DNA from 3 places in the Roseibium sp. FZY0029 genome. Region 1 is predicted to be linked to each of the others. Evidence: riboswitches for the same ligand, from Rfam matches in the RefSeq annotation. Region 1 holds a riboswitch; each other region holds the start of a gene.
What was found. Region 1 has a riboswitch for thiamine pyrophosphate ahead of thiO (glycine oxidase ThiO). Riboswitches for the same ligand answer to the same signal wherever they lie in the genome.
Positions count from the first base shown of each region.

Region 2: another riboswitch for thiamine pyrophosphate. It lies ahead of V1T76_RS07255 (hydroxyethylthiazole kinase); the one in region 1 lies ahead of thiO (glycine oxidase ThiO).
Region 3: another riboswitch for thiamine pyrophosphate. It lies ahead of V1T76_RS20345 (ABC transporter permease); the one in region 1 lies ahead of thiO (glycine oxidase ThiO).

Region 1 covers NZ_JAZDVZ010000003.1:265,212-272,341, forward strand. Annotated here, with positions in the region: gene V1T76_RS09610 (CoA-acylating methylmalonate-semialdehyde dehydrogenase) at 1-673, opposite strand, end outside; gene V1T76_RS09615 (LysR family transcriptional regulator) at 994-1,875, shown strand; gene V1T76_RS09620 (thiamine phosphate synthase) at 1,901-2,506, opposite strand; gene V1T76_RS09625 (thiazole synthase) at 2,503-3,276, opposite strand; gene thiS (sulfur carrier protein ThiS) at 3,282-3,479, opposite strand; gene thiO (glycine oxidase ThiO) at 3,463-4,440, opposite strand; TPP riboswitch at 4,603-4,723, opposite strand; gene V1T76_RS09640 (DNA topology modulation protein FlaR) at 4,771-5,295, opposite strand; gene V1T76_RS09645 (pirin family protein) at 5,446-6,381, shown strand; gene V1T76_RS09650 (DUF6030 family protein) at 6,350-7,111, opposite strand.
Region 2 covers NZ_JAZDVZ010000002.1:588,894-596,023, forward strand. Annotated here, with positions in the region: gene V1T76_RS07245 (TRAP transporter substrate-binding protein) at 1-81, opposite strand, end outside; gene thiD (bifunctional hydroxymethylpyrimidine kinase/phosphomethylpyrimidine kinase) at 83-889, opposite strand; gene V1T76_RS07255 (hydroxyethylthiazole kinase) at 926-1,699, opposite strand; TPP riboswitch at 1,768-1,878, opposite strand; gene V1T76_RS07260 (Lrp/AsnC ligand binding domain-containing protein) at 2,087-2,323, shown strand; gene V1T76_RS07265 (hypothetical protein) at 2,345-2,752, shown strand; gene V1T76_RS07270 (DMT family transporter) at 2,988-3,989, opposite strand; gene sbmA (peptide antibiotic transporter SbmA) at 4,259-5,521, opposite strand; gene V1T76_RS07280 (xanthine dehydrogenase family protein molybdopterin-binding subunit) at 5,717-7,130, opposite strand, start outside.
Region 3 covers NZ_JAZDVZ010000007.1:157,895-165,024, reverse strand. Annotated here, with positions in the region: gene V1T76_RS20350 (hypothetical protein) at 1-880, shown strand, start outside; TPP riboswitch at 1,176-1,282, shown strand; gene V1T76_RS20345 (ABC transporter permease) at 1,430-2,185, shown strand; gene V1T76_RS20340 (ABC transporter substrate-binding protein) at 2,208-3,149, shown strand; gene rpoH (RNA polymerase sigma factor RpoH) at 3,223-4,107, opposite strand; gene V1T76_RS20330 (RluA family pseudouridine synthase) at 4,285-5,310, opposite strand; gene V1T76_RS20325 (hypothetical protein) at 5,309-5,665, shown strand; tRNA gene V1T76_RS20320 (tRNA-Glu) at 5,801-5,876, shown strand; gene V1T76_RS20315 (DeoR/GlpR family DNA-binding transcription regulator) at 5,968-6,750, opposite strand; gene V1T76_RS20310 (hypothetical protein) at 6,898-7,130, opposite strand, start outside.

The DNA.
Region 1 (7,130 bases):
CGACGAAGCCGACAGCCTGGATGGTTTCATCGTCCAGGATCGCATCCACCGCGCTCTTGTCGCCGTTGACGACGTTAAGAACACCTTCCGGCAGACCGGCCTCGATCATAAGTTCGGCCAGCATGATCGGCACGGACGGGTCACGCTCGGACGGCTTCAGGATGAAAGAGTTACCGCAAGCGATCGCCGGGCAGAATTTCCACATCGGAATCATGGCAGGGAAGTTGAACGGCGTGATACCGGCAACGACGCCGAGCGGCTGACGCATGGAGTACATGTCGATGCCCGGACCTGCGCCTTCGGAGAATTCACCTTTCAGAAGATGCGGCGCACCGATGCAGAACTCGGCAACTTCGAGACCGCGAATAACGTCGCCCTTGGCATCCGGCAGCGTTTTGCCGTGTTCGCGGGAAAGCGCTTCGGCCAGCTTGTCCATGTCGCGGTTCAGAAGATCGACGAACTTCATCATCACGCGGGCGCGGCGCTGCGGGTTGGTGGCTGCCCAGGCAGGCTGTGCGGCGGCGGCGTTGGCGATTGCCGCATCCATTTCTTCCTGGCTGGCCAGGGCGACCTGCGCTTCTACTTCACCGGTTGCCGGATTAAAGACGTCTGCATAGCGGCCGGAGGTTCCCTCCACGTGTTTGCCGCCGATAAAATGACCGATCTTCCGCATGTCGCGTTTCTCCCAATATGTTCTGACACCAGCCAGAAAGGTTTTCTGGCCAATGTCCGAGGTGATTTCTTTTTGACGTTTATTTTTGCCGCAAACAAGAACCAGAACTCCGGACCCGTTGTGCGTTTTTTAAAGTTATGTCAATTAAAGTCCAATCAGCGTTTGAAATGAACGATAGGTCCAATAGCCCTCAGTTGTCATCCCGGCATGAGCGCGGCAATGAGCCCGTGCAGAGCACCCCGTGAGGACATCTTCTGATTTTTTCGCTCACCCGGCTGGTAACAACCAGAGCAAGGCGATCAACGCGAGAAGCAATCTGCATGAACTGGGACGACATCCGCATCTTTCTCGCAATCGCGCGAACGGGACAGATACTGGCCGCAGCGCGCCGCCTCGGCCTCAACCACGCCACCGTCGCCCGCAGACTAACGAACCTTGAGGACAGCGTCGGCACACGTCTGTTCGACAGGTCGACGTCCGGCTGTCTTCTGACCGAAGCGGGCAACCGGTTTTTCGACAGGGCAGAACGGATCGAAGCCGAGGCGGTTGCGGCGGAAGCGGATCTCACAAACGACACGCCGGAAATTACGGGAACCGTGCGCATCGGCGCGCCCGACGGCTTCGGTGTTGCATATCTTGCCCCTCGCCTCGGAAAACTGACGGAGAAGCATCCGGGCCTGACGGTGCAGCTCGTGCCCGTGCCGCGATCCTTCTCCCTGTCCCGCCGCGAGGCCGATATCGCCGTGACGATAGACCGGCCGGAAACCGGCCGACTCTTTGCCGGCAAGCTTGTCGACTATTCCCTCGGCCTATACGCCTCGAAAGCCTATCTGGAACGCCGAGGCACGCCAGTTATCGCACACGACCTTACCGCCCACGATCTGATTGGATACGTGGAAGACCTGCTTTACTCGCCGTCGCTGAATTACGGCACCGAAATCCTGAAAGACTGGACTGCACGCTTTGAAATCGCCTCTGCGCTCGGCCAGACCGAAGCCGTGCGCTCCGGAGCAGGTATTGGAATCCTCCACGATTTTATCGCGCGCGATGACAGTGGTCTTGTCGCTGTTTTGCCGAACATAAAGCTTCACCGCGCCTACTGGATGGTCACGCATGAAAGCTCGCGCCCGCTCCGCCATGTTGCGGTGGCACAAGACTTTCTGCGCGATCAGGTCGCGCGCGATAGAGCTATCTTCAGCTAGGCAACCAAACCGAAAAGCGGGCCTGCTACCGCCAGCGCTGCGTCGCCTCAATCCATTCCCTCGTGCGCGCTTCCGGATCGGCATTGCGCGTGATGTCAGTGGCGACGGCCGCGATATCCGCGCCATTCTCAAACACACCAGGCAGACGCTCCGGGTTGAGGCCGCCAATGGCCACCAGGGGTAGACTGCCGATCTGCTGCCTCCAGCGGCCGATCTTCTCAACGCCTTGCGGGGCCCATTTGAGCTCTTTCAGGATTGTCGGATAGACGGGGCCGAGGGCGACATAATCGGGCTCGGTAGAAAGAGCTGTCTGCAGTTCTTCGCCGTCGTGGGTCGACACTCCAAGCTTCAAGCCTGCCTTGCGAATGGCTGCGACATCAGCCGCGGCAAGGTCTTCCTGACCAAGATGGACAAAATCACACCCCTCCTCGATTGCAAGCTGCCAATAGTCGTTGACGACAAGTTGGCAGCCATGTTTCACGCAAACGCTCCTGGAAGCCGCGATTTCCTTGCGCAGGATATCATCGCTCACGTCCTTGATGCGTAGCTGAACCAGTTTGATGCCAAGCGGCACCAGCCGTTCGATCCAGTCGGAACTGTCAACGATGGGATAAAAGGGATCGAGTTTCATTCAAAAACCGCCATTCCGAGTACCGGAGTAGAAGGAACCGCCATGTCACGAGGTTCCAGGGGTTGGGCTTCGTAGGCCAGTCGACCGGCCTCGATTGCCATCGCAAATGACCTTGCCATGGCGACAGGATCACCGGCCTTCGCTACGGCCGTGTTCAGCAGCACCGCATCAAAGCCGAGTTCAAGTACAGTGGCCGCGTGAGACGGCCGGCCAAGACCGGCATCCACGACAAGAGGAACGCCACTGAAATGACTGCGGTAAGAACGAAGGGCATCCGGATTGACCGGCCCTTTCGCTGAACCGATCGGCGCGCACCAGGGCATCAACACCTGGCAGCCTGCCTCAAGCAGCCGTTCACCGACCACAATATCGTCCGTCGTATAAGGAAACACCTCGAAGCCGTCATCGCTCAGGATGCGTGACGCCTCCACAAGGCCAAAGACATCCGGCTGCAGGCTGTCGTGATGGCCGATCACTTCCAGCTTGATCCAGTCGGTTCCAAAAAGGTCCCGCGCCATCCTTGCGGTGGTAACCGCTTCCTTCACCGAGTGACACCCGGCGGTGTTGGGCAGCACCTTGACGTTCAATTCCCGGATTCGGTCCCAGAACCGCCCACCTGTGCCATTTCCGGCCGTTTCTCGCCGGAGAGACACGGTCAGAATTTCTGCACCCGATGCCCTTACCGCATCCGCCAGGATTTGCGGTGAAGGATATTGCGCCGTTCCGAGCAGAAAACGCGATGCGAACGTTTCCCCATAAACTTCAAACATGATCGTCAGCCTCCCTGCATTGGTGACAGGATCTCGATCCGGTCGCCCGCCTCAAGGACACAAGCGCTCCGTTCTTCCGCACACACGAGTTCGCCGTTGCGCGCCGTGGCCAGGAACTCATGGTCATAGGCCAGTTCATGCAGAAGGGCAGCCAGCGTCGCGCTGGCAACTTCCTGAGGTTCGCCGTTAATGGTTAGCTTCAAGGGACTTCTCCTGAAGATGTTGCACGATCCTGTCTGCTGCCTCGATGGCAAAATGCGGGGCAAGCAGGAAGCCGTGCCGGTAAAATCCGTTCAGTGACAACGTGTTGCCGGAAAGCGTGACGCGAGGGAGATTGTCGGGATAGGCCGGGCGCAGGCCCGCCCCGGTTTCGATGATCTTTGCCTCCGCAAAGCCAGGATGCAGGCTGTAGGCGGCATTGAGGAGTTCCATGGTCGACCGAACACTGACCGCCTCCCGGTCGCCGGTTTCAATCATGGTCGCCCCGACCATGAAGACCCCGATGTCACGCGGCACGACATAGACCGGGATGCGCGGGTGCAGAAAACGCACAGGCCGCGAAAGTGAGACATCCGGCGCGTGGAGCAGCAGCATTTCACCGCGAACGGGCCGCAGGTGCGGATCGGGCGCAGCCATGCCGGTACAATCGGCGACAAGATCGGGCGCCGAAGCAAAGTGCTCGGTCTCGAAACTGGCCTCTGCACCGCTCTCAGACACTTTTGCCAGCAACGCCGTGAGAGCTTGCCGCGGATCGAGATGGGCTTCTCCGGCAAAATGAAGTCCCTTTGCAAATCGGCCCGCAAGGTCCGGCTCGAGTGCGCCCAGCGCTTCACTGTCGAGCCATGTAAAGCCGCTGGTCCGAGAGGCAAACCGGTTGAGTTCACCAGCATCGCGCGGCGCGGCAACAACCAGCGTGCCATTGTGCCGGACGTGCCCCGGCAGAACCTTGCTCCACCAGCCAATGGAGGCTTGCCCGAGCCGCAGAACATCCTCTTCGGCACTTTCCCGCTCGCACCAAGGCGCCAGCATACCGCCAGCAAGCCAGGAGGCACTGGCGGTAAGATCCTTGTGTTTTTCCAGCAACTCCACCCGCACACCACGCGAGACAAGCTCTTGTGCCAGAGCCAGACCGGCAACTCCGGCCCCTTTGATACCGACCTTCATCCCGCCTCTCCTGCCAGGGAGGACGTCAGTCGTTCGCCATCTCGGAATGTCTGGTAGACCGCCTGCATTCAACGAATCTCCGCAAGGACCGGAACAGGCCCCGCATTTCGGACAGTCAGCTTGGAAAGGTGGCCGGGGTGGTCGCATTGCCGTGGCAACCGCAGTTGGCCGAGAACACCTTCCCTTCGCCAGCATGACCTGGATCAGGTTCGTCGGGTCCCTGCACTGCGCAGTCGCGCCAGCAGTATCTCAGCCTCTTCTAGAGGCACCCCGGGTGAGCCCCTTTTGTGCCGCTCGTTAGGTGCAACTGTCAAGAGACCGGATAGATCTTCAGTCTCGCTCCCGACAGTCCGCCAGAAACTCATTGACCTCGGCAAGAGACCGGAGGCGATAGACTGTCAGATGCTTCGGAGGATCACTGTAGATGCGCTCCAACTTGGCTCTGGCCGAGTGTCTGGTTCGCCATATGAACTTCAGGAAATCAACCGTCTGCCAGTTGAACTGCTCCGGGCAGCCTTCCGCCAGATCAGGACGGCTTTGCCCATTGTATTTCACCGACCGTTTCAGCACTCGAAATATGCGGCGCATAACCGGGACATCGAGCCAGATGAAAGTGTCGGCACGTTCAACTCGCTCCGCATAGGTGCTTGAATGACCGCCCTCGAAGATCCACGCATCCTTCAAATGGACCTCATGCGTCAGACGGTCTTTCTCTTCTCGCGTCCGTTCGTTCCAACCGGAGCGGTAATGGATCTTGTCCATATGGTAGATGGGCAATCCGGTTTTCCGGCCAAGGGCAACGGCAAGCGTGCTTTTTCCCGAGCCCGGGCCGCCTACGATCATCACGCGTTTCATGTCGCACCAAACAAAAGCAAGTAAGGAAGGGCCGGTCGTTATACAGATTGTGCAGGGGATGAAAACCCGAAACAGACTGTTCAATGGACACTTCCGCTTCTCGGTGCCTATCTAACCTGCAAGACGAACTATTCTGTGATGGAGAGGCAGATGAGCTGGTTGAATTGCCCCGATCCCGTGGCGGGAAATGCTGCAAGCTGTGACCCGATAGAAACGATCATCGTTCCGCGAACGTCCGATCTCGGCGGATTTTCGGTGAGGCGCGCTCTGCCCTCCGCCAGGAGACGGATGGTTGGTCCGTTCATCTTCTTCGACCAGATGGGACCTGCAGAGTTGCTGGTTGGCGGCGGCATCGACGTGCGCCCTCATCCCCATATCGGTCTGGCGACAGTGACCTATCTCTTTGAAGGCGAGATGTACCATCGTGACAGCCTCGGAACGGAGATCGCGATTGCGCCCGGTGCCCTGAACTGGATGAGCGCGGGCAAGGGCATCGTGCATTCAGAACGTGAGCGTCCGGAACGATTGCAGGAAAAACGCCCCCTTTTCGGCCTGCAGAGCTGGGTTGCCCTGCCCAAACATCTGGAAGAGACTGACCCGACCTTCCAGCATCACGGCACTGAGGAACAGCCCGAGTTTTCCGACAAGGGCGCTTCGGTCAAGCTCATCGCTGGGGAGCTCTATGGCCACAAGGCACCGGTGAAGACAGCCTCCGACATGTTCTATGCAGATATCACGCTGGAACCGGGAGCCAGGATCCCGCTGGATGCCGGTTGGGAAGAACGTGGCCTTTACACTGTCTCTGGCCAGATCACCATCGCGGGCCAGAGTTTTGATCCGGCCCAGCTGTTGGTGTTCAAGCCGGGCGATCATCTGGTGATTGAAAACACCTCGCCCCTGCCCGCCCGTTTTGTGGTGCTTGGCGGGGAACCGATGGATGGCCGGCGTTATATCTGGTGGAACTTCGTGTCTTCATCAAAGGAACGCATTGAGCAGGCCAAGGAAGACTGGCGGCTGGGACGGTTCGATACGGTTCCCGGCGACGCGGAGGAATTCATTCCCCTGCCGGAGCGTTCGGGGCCTTGACGCTCCAGCCGCTCTCAAGAGGCGGCGCTTTTTCAAACCGGTCGGCGGGCCGGATCAGGTCCGGCTCGCCAAAGTCGAGAATGATATTGAGCCGCTGGCTTGCCAGCGGATCCCCTGTCAGCTTGGGATCTTCCGGCGCAACCGACATGCGAACACCCCTGTGGTTCGTTTCCAGTTGCCTGAAGCCGGAAACCGCCTCTCGAAAGACTTCCGGCACCGTCCAGCCGTAACGCAGGGCCAGGGCGTCGATCACCAGCCAGACCGCATCGAGCCCTATCTGCATCTGGCGCGGATCCTCCACCACCAGTTTAAGCCGCAGATAGTCGATGCGGTTGTCCGAGGGGCCGCGCAGCAGGAAGAAGAGAGTTGTCGAGCCATAGTCGACGCTCGGCGTGGTCAAGGGCACCAGGTCTGATGCGCATTGCCAGCGGTCCGCACTGAAGGGAGCCCGGCGCCAACCCGGATTTCCGAGGCCCAGCGAGCGCAACTCGTCACACAGTTGATCTGGCCGCCCCAGAAAGCTGCGCTTCAGTTCGGCTGCAAGTTCCGGCTCCGGGGCCAGCAGCACGTTCCTCGCCGGAGGCTGCAAGGACGATAGCGGGTCCGGCATCAGGGGTGATGTGACGACGCTGTCTTCCCCCTGCTGTTGAACAAGGTGCAGGAACAGACCTCCAACGGCAAAACCTGCTGCCAGAAGTGCCAGCGTTCCCCAGATGTAATAGGGCGTCACCTGAGCACGGCTCCTGGAC
Region 2 (7,130 bases), on a different contig from region 1:
ACTGGCTCCGGCGGCTGCGGAAGCCCCCAGAAGTTGGCGTCGGCTCATCCGTCCAGTTTCGGTCTTTGGCTGACGGGTCATCTCACTTGCTCCAGAACGCGTGGAAATGATGAACAGGGCCGTGACCACTGCCGATGTGCAATTCATCGGCGGCAGCGATTGCGGCCTGAATATAGGATTTGGCAGACCGTACAGCCGCTTCCATGTCCTGCCCCTTGGCGAGGCCAGCGGCAACGGCCGATGACAGCGTGCAACCGGTGCCGTGCGTGTTGTCGGTTTTGACCCTGTCGGACCGGAGCCAGATCGCATTGCCTTCACGGTCGAGCAGAAGGTCAGCACTTTGCTCGCCGGCCCCGTGCCCGCCCTTGAGCAGAACCGCGTTGGCTCCAAGGCCGAGCAGCCGCTCAGCCTGCTCGTGCATCTGAGTTTCGTCAGCCGCCACATCGCCCTGCAACATGCGTGCGGCTTCATGCAGGTTCGGCGTCACGATGTCGGCCAGTGGCAGCAACAGGCTGATCAAGGTGTCCACGGCACTGTCCGCCAACAGGGGATCCCCGGACGCGGCCACCATCACCGGGTCGAGCACCACTTTGCCCGTCTCAAGCGTCTGCAACCCTTCCGCCACCGCCTCAATCGTATCGACGCGCGACAGCATACCGATCTTGGTTGCCTTGACGGCAAGGTCGGTGAAAACTGCCGTCATCTGGGCCCGTATGAAGTCCGGCGGCACATCGTGAATGGCGCTGACACCCAGCGTGTTCTGCGCGGTGAGCGCCGCAATGACGCTGGCGCCATAGACACCATTGGCGGAAAAGGTCTTGAGATCGGCCTGAATCCCGGCTCCGCCGCCGGAATCCGATCCTGCAATGGTCACCGCGATTGCGGTCATGAGAGCCTCCTGGAGAAGATGGACGACTAGCGCGCGTCAGCCGGTTTTGAGACGGGCTTCAATGTCGCGGTCGGTCAGGGAATAAAGCGCGTCGAGCAATTCCGGCACCAGACTACCCGGCCCGCCTGCTCGGCCGGCGGCAATTTCACCGGCAATGTTGAAGACGGACAGCCCGCAGGCCGCTGCCAGCGCCCGGTCGTTTTCGACGCTCAGGAACGCAGCCAGAACCGCCCCCCCGGCGCAGCCGGTGGCCGTCACGCGGGACATCAGCGGATCGCCGTTGCGCAACAGAAAATCCTCGCCGCGGCTTTCGATCCTGTCTTCCGGCCCCGTGACGGCAAACACCGTTCCGGCCTCGATCAACGCATCGACATCCGCCCTTTCCGGCAGGAGGGCGGCAAGTTCTTCCGAATTGAGCCGCACCAGATCCGGCTTCAGGTCCAAAAGCTCACGCGCATAGGCGCAGCGCACGGGCGACCGGTTGACGAAAACCGGATCAACACAAATCGGCCGGCCGGCCTTCCTTGCAGCGTCCATGGCAAGCGGAATGGCCAAGCGGCGTTCCTCGTCGAGCGTGCCGAGGTTCACCAGAAGTGCATCGGCGCCGCCAGCAAAGGCGGCAACTTCCTCCCGCGCGATGGTCATGGAGGGGACGGCACCGAGCGCCAGCAGCACATTGGCGGTGAAGCTCTGCGCAACGGCATTGGTGATGGTGTGAACGCGCGGTGCTTTCTGCCGGACCCGTTCCAGAAGGGAGAAGACCAATTCGGCGCTGAGCGCCTGCGTGGATGCGGCAACGGACAAGCTCATGACGGCTCTCCTTTTAAAGAAAGCCCGTTGCCGGTCTTCCGGATAGGACGTGTTGTGGAAAATGGTTCGTGCATCATGATCTCAAATCCCTCCGCCGGTATCAGCCGGATCAGGTTCAAGGAGTTGGCAGGCGGCCTCTCAGCCCGGTCCTGGATGGCCGGGCACCCCCATGAGATGTTTGCACTGCTAACAAGCTGGCAGCGCGATTGCAAGACCCGGCCTGTGCAGGGCAGCTACTCCGCAATTGACTGGCGCAAGGAGATGGGCGATGTCCTAGTCTGCTTTTCGTGAATCTGTCGCCCGGCCTTTTTTCGAAACCGAACGGTCCGGTGAACGGTTCTGGTGACACGCTCACCCACTTCAAACACCAACTGCCCGGAGCATCCCATGGTACCGTTTTTCGTGATGATCAAATGCCAGTTGGGCAAGACCTATCAGGTTGCCGATGCAATTGCCGACGCGGAAATTGCATCCGAAGTCTATTCCACCTCCGGCGATTACGATCTTCTGGTGAAATTCTATGTCGAGGATGGTTCTGACATCGGCCATTTCGTGAACGAGAAGGTCCACCCGATCGACGGTATTCAGGACACCAAGACCATCATTACCTTCAAGGCCTTCTAAGGCCAGACCCGGACAATTTCCATGAAACTCATTAAATCCGCAGCGCTTTGCCTGAGCCTTGCTCTTGCGCCTCTCAGCACCACCGCATCCGCGCAAGGCATGCCGCCTGAGCAGATCAAGCAGATCCTGGATCTGACCAAGGCCAACTGGGTGTCCTTCCGCGACTGGCAGGGCCAGGAGCTAATCTATTTCACCCACCTGGAATCCTGGAAATGCGGCATCGACTATGTCTTCTACGGGCTGAACGATGGCCCGATTGATCAGGAATGGCAGCTGGACGCCTGCGACCCCGACAACCCGAACGTCGTGCTCAAAGACAAACCCTACCTGGAACTTCCCGCCGGTTCGGCCCAGTCGATCAACGTGCAGCTCATCTTCAAGGACGGCACCAAGAGCGCAGTCGAGCGGTTCGAGTACAAGCCGCAGTAAGGCTGAATTAAGAAACCACCCGTATTCGCCGTCATTCAGGACAAGCGCGGTGAAGCTGCGCGCAGATCCGGAATCCAGCGCATCAGCGTGAGCGGAGCGAACTCTTTTCTCTTCGCGTAATGCCGCGCCAAAGGCGCGAAATAAGTCTGGATTCCGGATCAGCGCTCGGCTTCGCCTCATTTGTCCGGAATGACTCAGGAAAGGCAGCGTCGCCTGCCCTCTTGTCTCTCCCTCCTCACGAACGCGAAGGCGAAGACGCCCGGCGGGCCTTGGTGCGGTCCAGACCGAGCTTGTGTTCGCGGTATATGACGAAGATACCCGCGGCAATCACGATCAGCGCCCCGACCACCACCGCAGGCAGCGGTGTTTCATTGAACACCACCCAGCCGACAATGATCGCCCACAGCATGTTGACATAGTCGAATGGGGCAATGGTTGAGGCGTCGGCGTAACGGTAGCTCTGCGTGAGCAGGATCTGGCCGACACCACCGGCAAGACCGATCAGCAGAAGCAACCCGGCTGTCGGCAGATCCGGCACGATCCAGGCCTGTCCGGGCAGCAAAAGCCCGAGCGGCAGGGTGAGCAGTGACAAAATGGAAGACATGCCGGCGAACCAGGTCACGATGGTCGACGTGCGCTCCGTCTCGCACAATTTGCGCACGGTGATCATGGCAAGTGCCGCAAAGCCCGCACCGGTAAGGCCGATCAACGCACCGATCATCGAATCGTTGTCCAGTTCCGCATCCCCAAGGTGCGGCGACAGCACCACCAGAATGCCGACAAAGCCGACACAGACTGCGCTCCAGCGGTAGACCCGCACTTTTTCGCCAAGAAGAAAGAACGCCAGCACCACCACGAAAAGCGGCGAGGCAAAGCCGATGGCCGTCGCATCCGGCAGAGGCAACAGCGAGAGCGCGGTGAAGCCACAGACCATTGCCGTCAGCCCGACGGACGCCCGGGTAAGATGCCCAAGCGGATTGGCCGTTCTGAAGGCAAGCCCCAGCTCCCGGCGCATCGCCACCATGATCAGTACCGGAAACAGACCGAAGAAATTGCGTGCGAACACCAGTTCGCCGATAGGCACCGTCTCGGCCGCGATCTTCAGCGCCGTTGCCATGACGAAAAACACCATGGTGGACGCAACTTTCAGGGATATTCCGATAAGAGGTGCCTGCCGGGTCATCCCGGTGGGCGCCGGAGGTCCGGAGAAACGGGACTTCTGGCTCAAGAACGCCATGACAACTTCCAGGCCCGGCTTTTCAAAGATAAATCCCACGGTGTACCGGTCCAAAAACCGTGGGAAGAACCAGTGCGACTGGCCCTTCGAGTGCAGTGGATCAAGAATTGTCCCGCGTACAGGATGCGCGTAGGCGGGAATGAGGTGAAGGGCCTACAGTATTTGATCAAACGAGGCTTACGGCAAGCCCACTTGCAGGAAATTTGCCGCACGCTCAAAAGACCGGCGGCAATTCTTCATGTGGGGCGTTCCGCGCCCGAACTTCAGCCTCAAAGCCGGGATTCTTTTTCCGCCACGATCCTCGCCAGTTCTTCCGGCGACATTCTCTCGTGCTCGGCAATCGAGACCTCAAAACCCTTCAGACGTTTGTAGATGGACAGAAGCTCGATGATCGTCGTCCAGGAGTTGACCAGATACTGGAACGAATTCGACACCTGGCCGAAGGCGGTCAGGATCTGTTGCAGGATACCGTAGGTGATCGCGCCGGAGACAATCGTGGGAACGAGAATGAAATAGGTGAACAGGTTATCCGCCTGGAGATAGATGCCTCTGGCCAGATTGAAGTAGAGGTAGTGGCGATAGAGCCGGAAATAGTTCTTGCGAACGTTGGCAAATAGTTCCGCCAGCGTGATCGGCTGCGCCCTGTGCTCGTAGTCCTCTCCGTAGACCAGCTCCTTACGATAGGCCGCCTCGACGCGCTGGTTATGAAACTCCAGCCCCGGCAGCTTGATACCGACGAGCGCCAGCAGACCCGTCCCGAACAGCGACCACAAGATCGCCGCGGTGAACAGCGGGGCCGGAATGGCACCGACGATCGGCAGTTCGGAGACGTAACTCGACAGCGACAGCAACACGGGCAGGAAGGCAATCAACGTCATGACGGAGTCGATCATCGCGACGCCAAGCCCTTCCATGATCGCGGCAAAACGCATCGTATCTTCCTGGATACGCTGCGAGGCACCTTCGATATGGCGAACCTTGGACCACTTTTCGACATAGTAATCGTTCATCGCCGTACGCCATCTGAAGACGTAGTGGCTCACGAAAAACCGGGTAAAGACATAAAGAACCACCTGAAACGCCACGATTTGCACGAACACAATCATGAGCGAATAGAAGTCCAGCGCCGTGACACCCTTGTCGCCTGGCAGCGCGTTCTGAAGCGTATCGCCGAACGGCCTGCGCCAGTTGTTGATGGCGACCGACACCTGCACCGAATAATAGGTCGAGAAGATGATCGCGGACGATCCCCAGACGGACCAGACCTGCCAGCGATGGTTTCTGGCAAACACCCACCAGAAGCCACCGAAAAGAACCGTACAGATGAAGTAGTAACAGTAGAACCAGATGAATTCTGGCGAAACGAAAAACCCTGGCCCCACGATCTCTTTAGGATCGGTCTCGGAAACACCGAAGCCGAGCGGACCGCTCAACTCATCTGCGAAACCGTACCAGAAAGCGACGGTTACGATGGTCCACAGCAAAGCCGAGGTGAAAAACAGCTTCGGTCTAGGGAAGAAGGATTGAAACACAGGCGACAGTCCTGTTCTTGGGGATCTACGATTCTCGCGCACCGATGAACAGCAAGATTGCGGCAAGAACCGGATTATTCATACGGTTATTTAAAAGAAACCACAGACACAATCACGAGACCCCGGCTTTACCGGTGTCAACTTCCACTTGGAAAGAATAAAGGCGCCTCGAAAGGGCGCCTTTTTCAGTCTTCGTTACTTTGCTGCCTGAATGGCTTCCCACACCCGCAACGGCGTTGCCGGCATGTCGATTGTTTCGCTGACCCCTGCCCCATCCTTCAGGGCCTTCTGCACGGCATTCATGATCGACGCGCAGCCGCCGATGGTTCCCGCTTCTCCCGCGCCCTTGATGCCCATGGCATTGGTGGTCGAGGGGACATTGCGGGTTTCGAAATGAATGTCCGGCAGGTCGGCCGCGCGGATCATGCGGTAATCCAGCAGCGACGCCGTCAGAAGCTGGCCATCTTCATCGTAGATCGTCTGCTCGCACAAGGCCTGGCTCAGTGCGGAGGCCGCTCCGCCATGCACCTGACCAGCCAGAAGAAGCGGGTTCACCGTGACACCGAAATCATCGACGATCACATAGTTGACGATGGCAACGTCACCGGTGTCCGGATCGATTTCCACTTCACAAATGTGCGTGCCGTTCGGATAGGTTGCCTCGGCCTGTTTGACCTCTTCGCGGGCCGTCAGGGTTTCGCCCGCGCCGGCTGCGATCTCCGCCAGTGTCACCTGCTGGTCGGTCCCGACCACTCGCACCATTCCAGCGTCGAGTTCAAGATCCTCGATCCCGGCTTCAAGCCGGTCGGCGGCCAGTTCCTTTACCTTTTTCACCAGCGCAATGCCGGCATCGCGAACGGACGGCAGGCCGATGGGAATGGACCGGGACCCACCCGTGCCGCCGCCCTTGCGCACCCGGTCGGTATCCCCCTGGATGACGGTGATGTCCTCGATGGTAATACCGAACTGCTCAGCGATCACCTGGCTGTAGGCCGTCGCATGGCCCTGGCCGTTGGTCTGCGTGCCGATCAGCAGCGTCAGCGTGCCCTTGTCGTTGAGCTCCAGCGTGGCTTCCTCGCTGCCAGGGAAGGCGCACGCCTCGATATAGGAACAGATGCCGATCCCGCGATACTTGCCGTTCTTCGCGCTGTCTTCCTGCCGGGCCTTGAAGCCGTCCCAATCGGCAACTTCGAGAGCCTTCTGGAGGTGCCCGGAAAACTCGCCGGTGTCATACATGCGGCCGGTCTGGGTCGTGTAGGGCATCTGCTCGGGCTTGATGAAATTCCGCTTGCGGATTTCCACGGAGCCAAGGCCGGTTTCCTCACCCGCCTTCTCGATCAGACGTTCGATCAGATAGGCGGCCTCCGGTCGGCCCGCACCGCGGAAGGCATCGGTCGGCACCGTGTGCATGTAGACGCCTTCGACCTTCGCAAAGACGGCCGGGATGTCATAAAGGCCGGAGGTCATGGACGTTCCGACAAAAGGAATGAACGGGCCGAACTGATGCAGGTAAGCGCCCATCGCGGCCTTGACGTGCACCTTGAGCCCCAGGATCCGGCCGTCGGCATCCAGCGCCAGTTCCGCGTGGGAGACGTTGTCGCGCCCATGC
Region 3 (7,130 bases), on a different contig from region 1:
CACCAACACGGAGCCGCCGGTTTCGACTGCTGCCGGAGAAGGCGATGAACCGTCGAAGAACACCGACCGTTTGCTGAATGAAGGCGAAACGGATGTGGTTGCGCCTGATGCTCGTACGGTGACCACAACAACCATTACCGGGCAGGCCGATAGCTCTGAGGCCGATACCCCGGCAGACACTGCGCCCGAGCCTTCACAGCCTTCCATCGTGACGAGCACCGACAACGATCAGGCGCCTGCGATAACAGAAAACCCGGTCGCGGTGCCGGAAGACAACCTGTCGGCTATCTCGCCGGATGACAGTGCGCCTGCTCCGTCTGCTTCGGCGGCTGATTCTTCCGTGCAGCGCTCGATTCTTTATGAAGAGGGTGAAGAGTCCGGTGGCGCCGGCACTGCGGCACAAGGTGCCGTTGTCTGGAGCGTCGAGGAAGAAACCAATCTCGATGGCAAGGCTCTGGCGGTTCTGAGTGCATCGGTCGAAATCCCCGAGCGGGATGTGAAAGTCGACATTCGCATCAAGCCGAATGACGACACCTCCCTGCCAGCCAGCCATCTTGTCGAGATCAAATACGAGTTTCCGGAAAACTTCGCTCCGGGCGATGTCGTCAATGTTCCGGGTCTCGTCATGAAGCCGACTGAAGAGGCCCGCGGCGATGCGCTGATCGGCGCTTCGGTGAAGGTGTCTCCAGGCTTTTTCTGGATCGCCCTGTCCAGCCTGCCGAACGAGCAGCAACGCAATCTGGCCCTGCTGCGTGAACGCGGCTGGATCGACATTCCGATGCTGTATGAAAACGGCAAGCGCGGCATCCTGACCCTTGAGAAGGGAACGGCCGGTGCGGATGCTGTTGAAAAGGCAATTACCTCCTGGCAAGCCGGCTAAGCAATCGTCTCCTGCTTTGAGAATTGGAAGAAGCCGCTTCACAGCGGCTTCTGGCTTTTTTCCGTGGATGCCCGTTCCAACGTCATCCGCGCGGGGTGACCTGCGAGCTGGGATCTGGTTCTGAAAATCTCAATTTTTTCATAAGCTTATCTCTGCGTGCAAGGGCGATGATCTGGTGGTTCTGGTCTTGGGTGCACGTTGAGGTGTGTCCGGCTGGGCGAGGTAAGCCCTTGGAACCTGCCTAAAAACCGTTCCGCAGCCGCTTGCCTTTTTTCCTGACACAAGGCATGTTCCGACTTGGTCCGAGGGGTGTTCCGGTTACCGGAGCTGAGATGGCGTGATGCCGAACCCTTAGAACCTGATCCGGGTCATGCCGGCGAAGGGACGGAATCCTTAGCCTATTCCCGGATCTCCATTGTCATTTTCGGCTTGTCCGAAGACGGGAGATCCTATGCGTATCTGTCTGCGACCGCAGCCCTGGCTGCACATCCGACTGCCGGTATCGGCGCTTGAACCGGCCTGTCAGCCTGTGGTGACCAAGGTGGCCGGATGATGGTTTTCCTGAAAGCTGTCGGCCGGACGGTGTTCGGCCTGCTGCTGACCGTCGCGATCTGGGCGGCCATTGTCCATATCTTCGACACCCAGCACTACATTCTGCCGGGTCCGGACCGGGTGTTTGCAGCTTTCGCCAAACACGCCGGCTTTCTGCTGCATCATGCCGGTATCACCGCCTATGAGACGGTGCTCGGTTTTGTGCTTGGAGCTGCAGCCGGGGCGCTGCTTTCCATTCTCTTGTGGCTGTTTCCGGTTGCTGCAAGGCTGGCCATGCCCCCCATTCTGGTCACGCAGGCCCTGCCTGTCTTTGCCATCGCGCCGATCCTCGTGCTCTGGCTGGGGTTCGGGCTGGCGTCCAAGATCGTCGTTGTCATCCTGGTCATCTTCTTCACGGTCACGTCGACATTTTTCGACGGCCTGCAGCGGCTGGATCCGGGTCTGCACGACCTTGCCCGGCTTTATCGGCTGTCTCGTTTGAAGGAACTCTGGTTCTTCCGTCTGCCGTCGGGCTTGCCGGCATTTGCCTCCGGTTTGCGGGTTGCTGCTGTGTTCGCGCCCATGGGGGCGATCATCGGTGAGTGGGCCGGGGCGAAGGGCGGCCTTGCCTTCATAATGCTTCAAAGCAGCAACCGGATGCAGGCGGACATGATGTTCGCTGCCCTGATCCTTCTGGCAGCCATGGTGCTGATCATGCGTTTTGCCGTGAACCATCTCACCCGACTTCTTGTTCCCTGGCAGACGCTCAGCTAGCTGCCGCTCAACGGAGGACCTCATGAAAAAACAATTCCTGTCTCTTGTTCTCGCGGCCGGCTTGCTGGCGTCGGGCCCGGCGCAGGCCGGTGAAAAACTGACCTTGCTGCTCGACTGGTTCGTAAATCCGGATCACGCGCCGCTGGTTACCGCTCAGACAAAAGGCTTCTTCGAAGCGGAAGGTCTGGACGTTGAGATCATCGAGCCTGCAGATCCTGCAATGCCGCCGAAGCTGGTCGCTGCCGGGCAGGGCGATATTGCGGTCTCCTATCAACCGACGCTTCACGCGCAGATAGACGAGGAGCTGCCGCTGAAATGGATCGGGACACTGGTGGAAACGCCGCTCAATTCGCTCATCGTGCTCAAGGATGGTCCAATTCAGGAGCTGAAGGACCTGAAGGGCAAGAGCATCGGTTTTTCCGTGTCCGGGTTCGAGGATGCGATGCTGGGCCAGATGCTGCAATCGGCGGGATTGACCATTGATGACGTGGAACTGGTCAACGTCAATTTCGCGCTGTCGGGTTCTTTGCTTGCCGGCCAGGTGGATGCGGTGATCGGCGGCTATCGCAATTTCGAGCTGACCCAGCTCGAAATCGAAGGCAAACCGGGCAAGGCCTTCTTTCCGGAAGAAAACGGCGTGCCGATCTTTGATGAGCTGATCTATGTCGTGAACAAGGACGAGACCGACGATCCGCGCTTCGCGAAGTTCCTCGCGGCTGTGGAAGCGGCCACGATCTATCTGAGCAATCATCCGGAAGAATCCTGGAATGCGTTCATAGAGGCATATCCGAACCTCAACGACGAGCTGAACAGACGGGCCTGGTTCGACACGCTGCCGCGCTTCGCCAAGCGCCCGGCGGCACTCGACGCAGGCCGCTATCAGCGTTTTGCCGAGTTCATGGCCGAAGCTGGCCTGATCAGCAAAGTCGTGCCGGTGGAAAGCTATACAGCCGAGATCCGCTAATCCAATCAGTTCACGTAAAAGAAAAGCGCCGGAGGTTGGCTCCGGCGCTTGTTTGTTTTCTAGGTTACCTGGCTCAGGCGGCAGGCTGGTCCATGGTGCGGGCGCTGTTGCGCACGGCCTTCTGAACCTTCTCGAAGGCGCGGACCTCGATCTGGCGAACGCGTTCACGGCTGACACCAAATTCACCGGAAAGGTCTTCCAGCGTCATCGGATCTTCCGACAGGCGGCGCGCTTCGAAGATGCGCCGCTCGCGTTCGTTGAGCACGTCCATGGCGTCGTTCAGCATCTTGCGACGCATGTCCAGCTCTTCCTGGTTGGCAAGCAGGGTTTCCTGGCTCTCGCTTTCATCAACAAGCCAGTCCTGCCACTCGCCCGCGTCTGCTTCCGCGCGCACAGGCGCGTTCAGGCTGGCATCACCACCCAGACGGCGGTTCATGGATACCACTTCCTCCTCGGACACTCCGAGTTTGGTAGCGATTTCCGATACCTGGTGCGGCTTCAGATCGCCTTCGTCCAGCGCCTGGATCTTGCCCTTGAGGCGACGCAGGTTGAAGAACAGGCGTTTCTGGTTGGCCGTGGTCCCCATTTTAACGAGAGACCATGAGCGCAGGATGTATTCCTGAATAGCTGCCTTGATCCACCACATGGCATAGGTCGCGAGCCGGAAACCCTTGTCCGGTTCAAAGCGCTTGACCGCTTGCATCAGGCCGACATTGCCTTCGGAGACGACTTCTCCGATCGGCAGGCCATAGCCGCGGTAACCCATGGCAATCTTGGCGACGAGGCGTAGATGGGAATTGACCAGGCGTTCGGCTGCTTCAGGATCCTCATGCTCTTTGTAGCGCTTGGCGAGCATGTACTCTTCCTGCGGCTGAAGCATCGGAAACTTGCGGATCTCGTCCAGGTATCGGCTGAGGCCGCCTTCCCCTGCTGTAAGCGTCGGAACGTTTTGGGCCATATCATGCACCCCCTTTCGTCAAGTTTGCGTCGCCTTCCTCCCGCTGCCCCGCAGTGATACGCAAGCAAGCCATTTGGGAGGGAAGTCGGACGCACAATCGTGTCCGTACAGGCACACAAGATAGCCTAATATAGGTCGAAATTCGGCGAATGCATGGTCAGAAAACGAAAACGAATCCTAAAATTTTTGTAATCCGGACAAAAGTTTTGCGAAATCGGCCGGGTAAGGGCTCTCAAAGCGCAAGGTTTTACCGTTTACGGGGTGCTCGAAAGCCAACAGGCCGGCATGCAGCGCCTGGCGGTGAAAACCGTTCACGAGGCTCTTGAGCGGCTCTTCCAGACGGTTGGCCTTGGTCTTGAAACCCGACCCGTAATCGTCGTCTCCGATCAGCGGGTGGCCGATGTGGGCCATGTGAACGCGGATCTGGTGGGTACGGCCGGTTTCAAGGCGGCACTCCAGCAACGAGGCGAGGGCGGGCTGCTCGGCATTGCCGAAGCGCTCCTTCACCTGCCAGTGGGTAATGGCGTGGCGGCCAGAGGTCTTGACGACCGCGATCTTCTGCCGGTTGGCCTGCGACCGGGCCAGATTGGCATTGATCGTGCCCTTCAGGCCGGAGGGTGCGCCCCAGACCAGAGCGGAATAGGCGCGTTCCAGCGGACCTGTGCGGCCGTGGTCGGCGAACTGGGCGGCCAGGCCCTTGTGCGCCTGGTCGGTTTTGGCGACGACCAGCAATCCGGACGTATCCTTGTCGATCCGGTGGACGATGCCCGGACGTTTGACGCCGCCGATGCCCGAAAGGCTGTCGCCACAGTGGTGGATCAACGCATTGACGAGTGTGCCTGTCCAGTTGCCTGCACCCGGATGCACGACAAGACCGGCCGGTTTGTCCACGACGATGAGGTGTTCGTCCTCAAAGACGACCGTGACGGGGATATCCTCACCCTTGGGCTCGGGGTCCTCGGCCTGCGGCAAAGTGAGGGTCAGGGCATCGCCTTCATTGACCCGGTATTTCGGCTCCACTATTTTCGCGCCGCCGACGGTGACGTCCCCGGACTTGATCAGGGACTGGATCCTGTTGCGGCTAAGGGCTTCCAGATGAGCCGCCAGCACCGCATCCAGCCGTTTCCCGGCATCGGCTGCATCAACTGTTAAACTGAAATCCTGGTCCAGACCGGCCGGATACTCGAGGGAATTGTCTGTCATGTCACAACCTGATTATCGGGATGAGGGGCCGGGTGAAAAGCCGCTTGATCCTGCGGCCGAACGCATCCAGGCCAAGCTGAAGCGTCTGCTGCTCGGCTCGTCCCTCGTCATGATCGCCGGCTTTATCGCTGTCTTTGCAGCAATTCTCTACAAGATCAACTCCAATACGACCGATGTTTCCGCCGATCAATATGCCGCGACGGTGGCAGTTGGTGCTGACGCGGAGATACTGCAGGCAAACATCTCCGATGGTCTGCTGATGGTTCTGGTGCGCGAAGGCAGCAAGACCGCCTTGCTGCGCTTCGATCCTGTCACGGGAAAACAATTGGGCCGTACGGATTTTGTCGCGCGCTGACGCAGCGTCGAGCCTGAGCGGCCGGGTTATGAACAGGCATGTGACAAAAAAATGAAAATTAGGGCTTGCGTCTTTTCCAATGCAGCCTTATACGCACGGTCCTCGGCTTGAGGCAGTGAGCTTCTCAAGCCCCGCGCGCCCATCGTCTAGCGGTCTAGGACGCCGCCCTTTCACGGCGGAAACACGGGTTCGAGTCCCGTTGGGCGTGCCATTTTTCCCCAAGGCACGAACAGCATATTCACACCTTGCACACAGGGTTCTCCACCCATTTGTGCACAGGTTTTGCACGCCCCGAAGGCTGATCAGCTGCTGGTGGTGTCTTCCTGTTGTCCGGTCTCGATCAGTTCGACCTCGGCCTCCTGCGCAATCTGTGCGAAGTCCGGTGAGGGGCAATAATCGGTCACAAAGGTGCTGACCTGGCGCAGATGCCCGACACGAACCGGGGCGGTGCGCTCGAACTTGGTGCTGTCGGCCGCCAGAATGACGTGCCGGGCATTGTCCATGATGGTCTTGGTGACCTTCACTTCCCGATAGTCATAGTCGAGAAGCGAGCCGTCCGGGTCGATTGCAGAAGCACCGATGACCGCGAAATCCACCTTGAACTGACGCATGAAATCGACCGCCGCCTCGCCGACGATGCCACCGTCGGAGTGGCGCAGCACTCCGCCGGCGATAACCACCTCGATCTGCGAATAGCCGCGCATCAGGCTGGCAACGTTGATGTTGTTAGTGATCACCATCAGGCCGCGATGCTGCAGCAGCGCCTGCGCAACGGCTTCAGTGGTGGTGCCGATGTTGATGAAGATCGACGCGTTGTCGGGGATGAGGGAGGCGACCTTCTCGCCAATGTCCGCTTTTTCCCGGCTGGAGATGATCCTGCGCGCCTCATAGCCGACGTTCTCGATGCCGGACGACAGCAGGGCTCCGCCATGTGTGCGTGCCAGCAGGCGCCGGTCGCACAGCTCGTTCAGGTCCTTGCGGATGGTCTGCGGACTGACGTCGAAGCGTCGGGCGAGATCGTCGACGCTGACGCGGCCCATTTGCCGGGCGAGTTCCAGAATGGCGTTGTGGCGTTCGATCAACATGTACCGCAGGCTCGATTGAGTGAAAAACGGCTGGGCCACCCTGCGTCAGCAGGCTGCAAACGCAGGAAAGGGGGATCAGCAGGTCAGCTTCACTGGATTTTCAGATGAGTGTCCATAAGACTAGATGACCGGAGCGGACCGGTCAGATCAAGCCACATCTTTCTTTTTTTGTTTCGCGGCTTTCGTTTTCCGGTCGCTGTCTTGTGCGGCTCCGGCGCCTGCCGACCTGGTTTCCTCTTCCGGTTTGGACTTGATCCGGTTGGAGGCGACGATCCTGCTCACCAGAGCCTCGGCGGCGTTGGCGATATTTGCGGACTTGGACTGGGCCTGACCCGGAGCCTGCTCTTCATCCCTTGCCTCTTTCGACGCAGGAGCTTCTG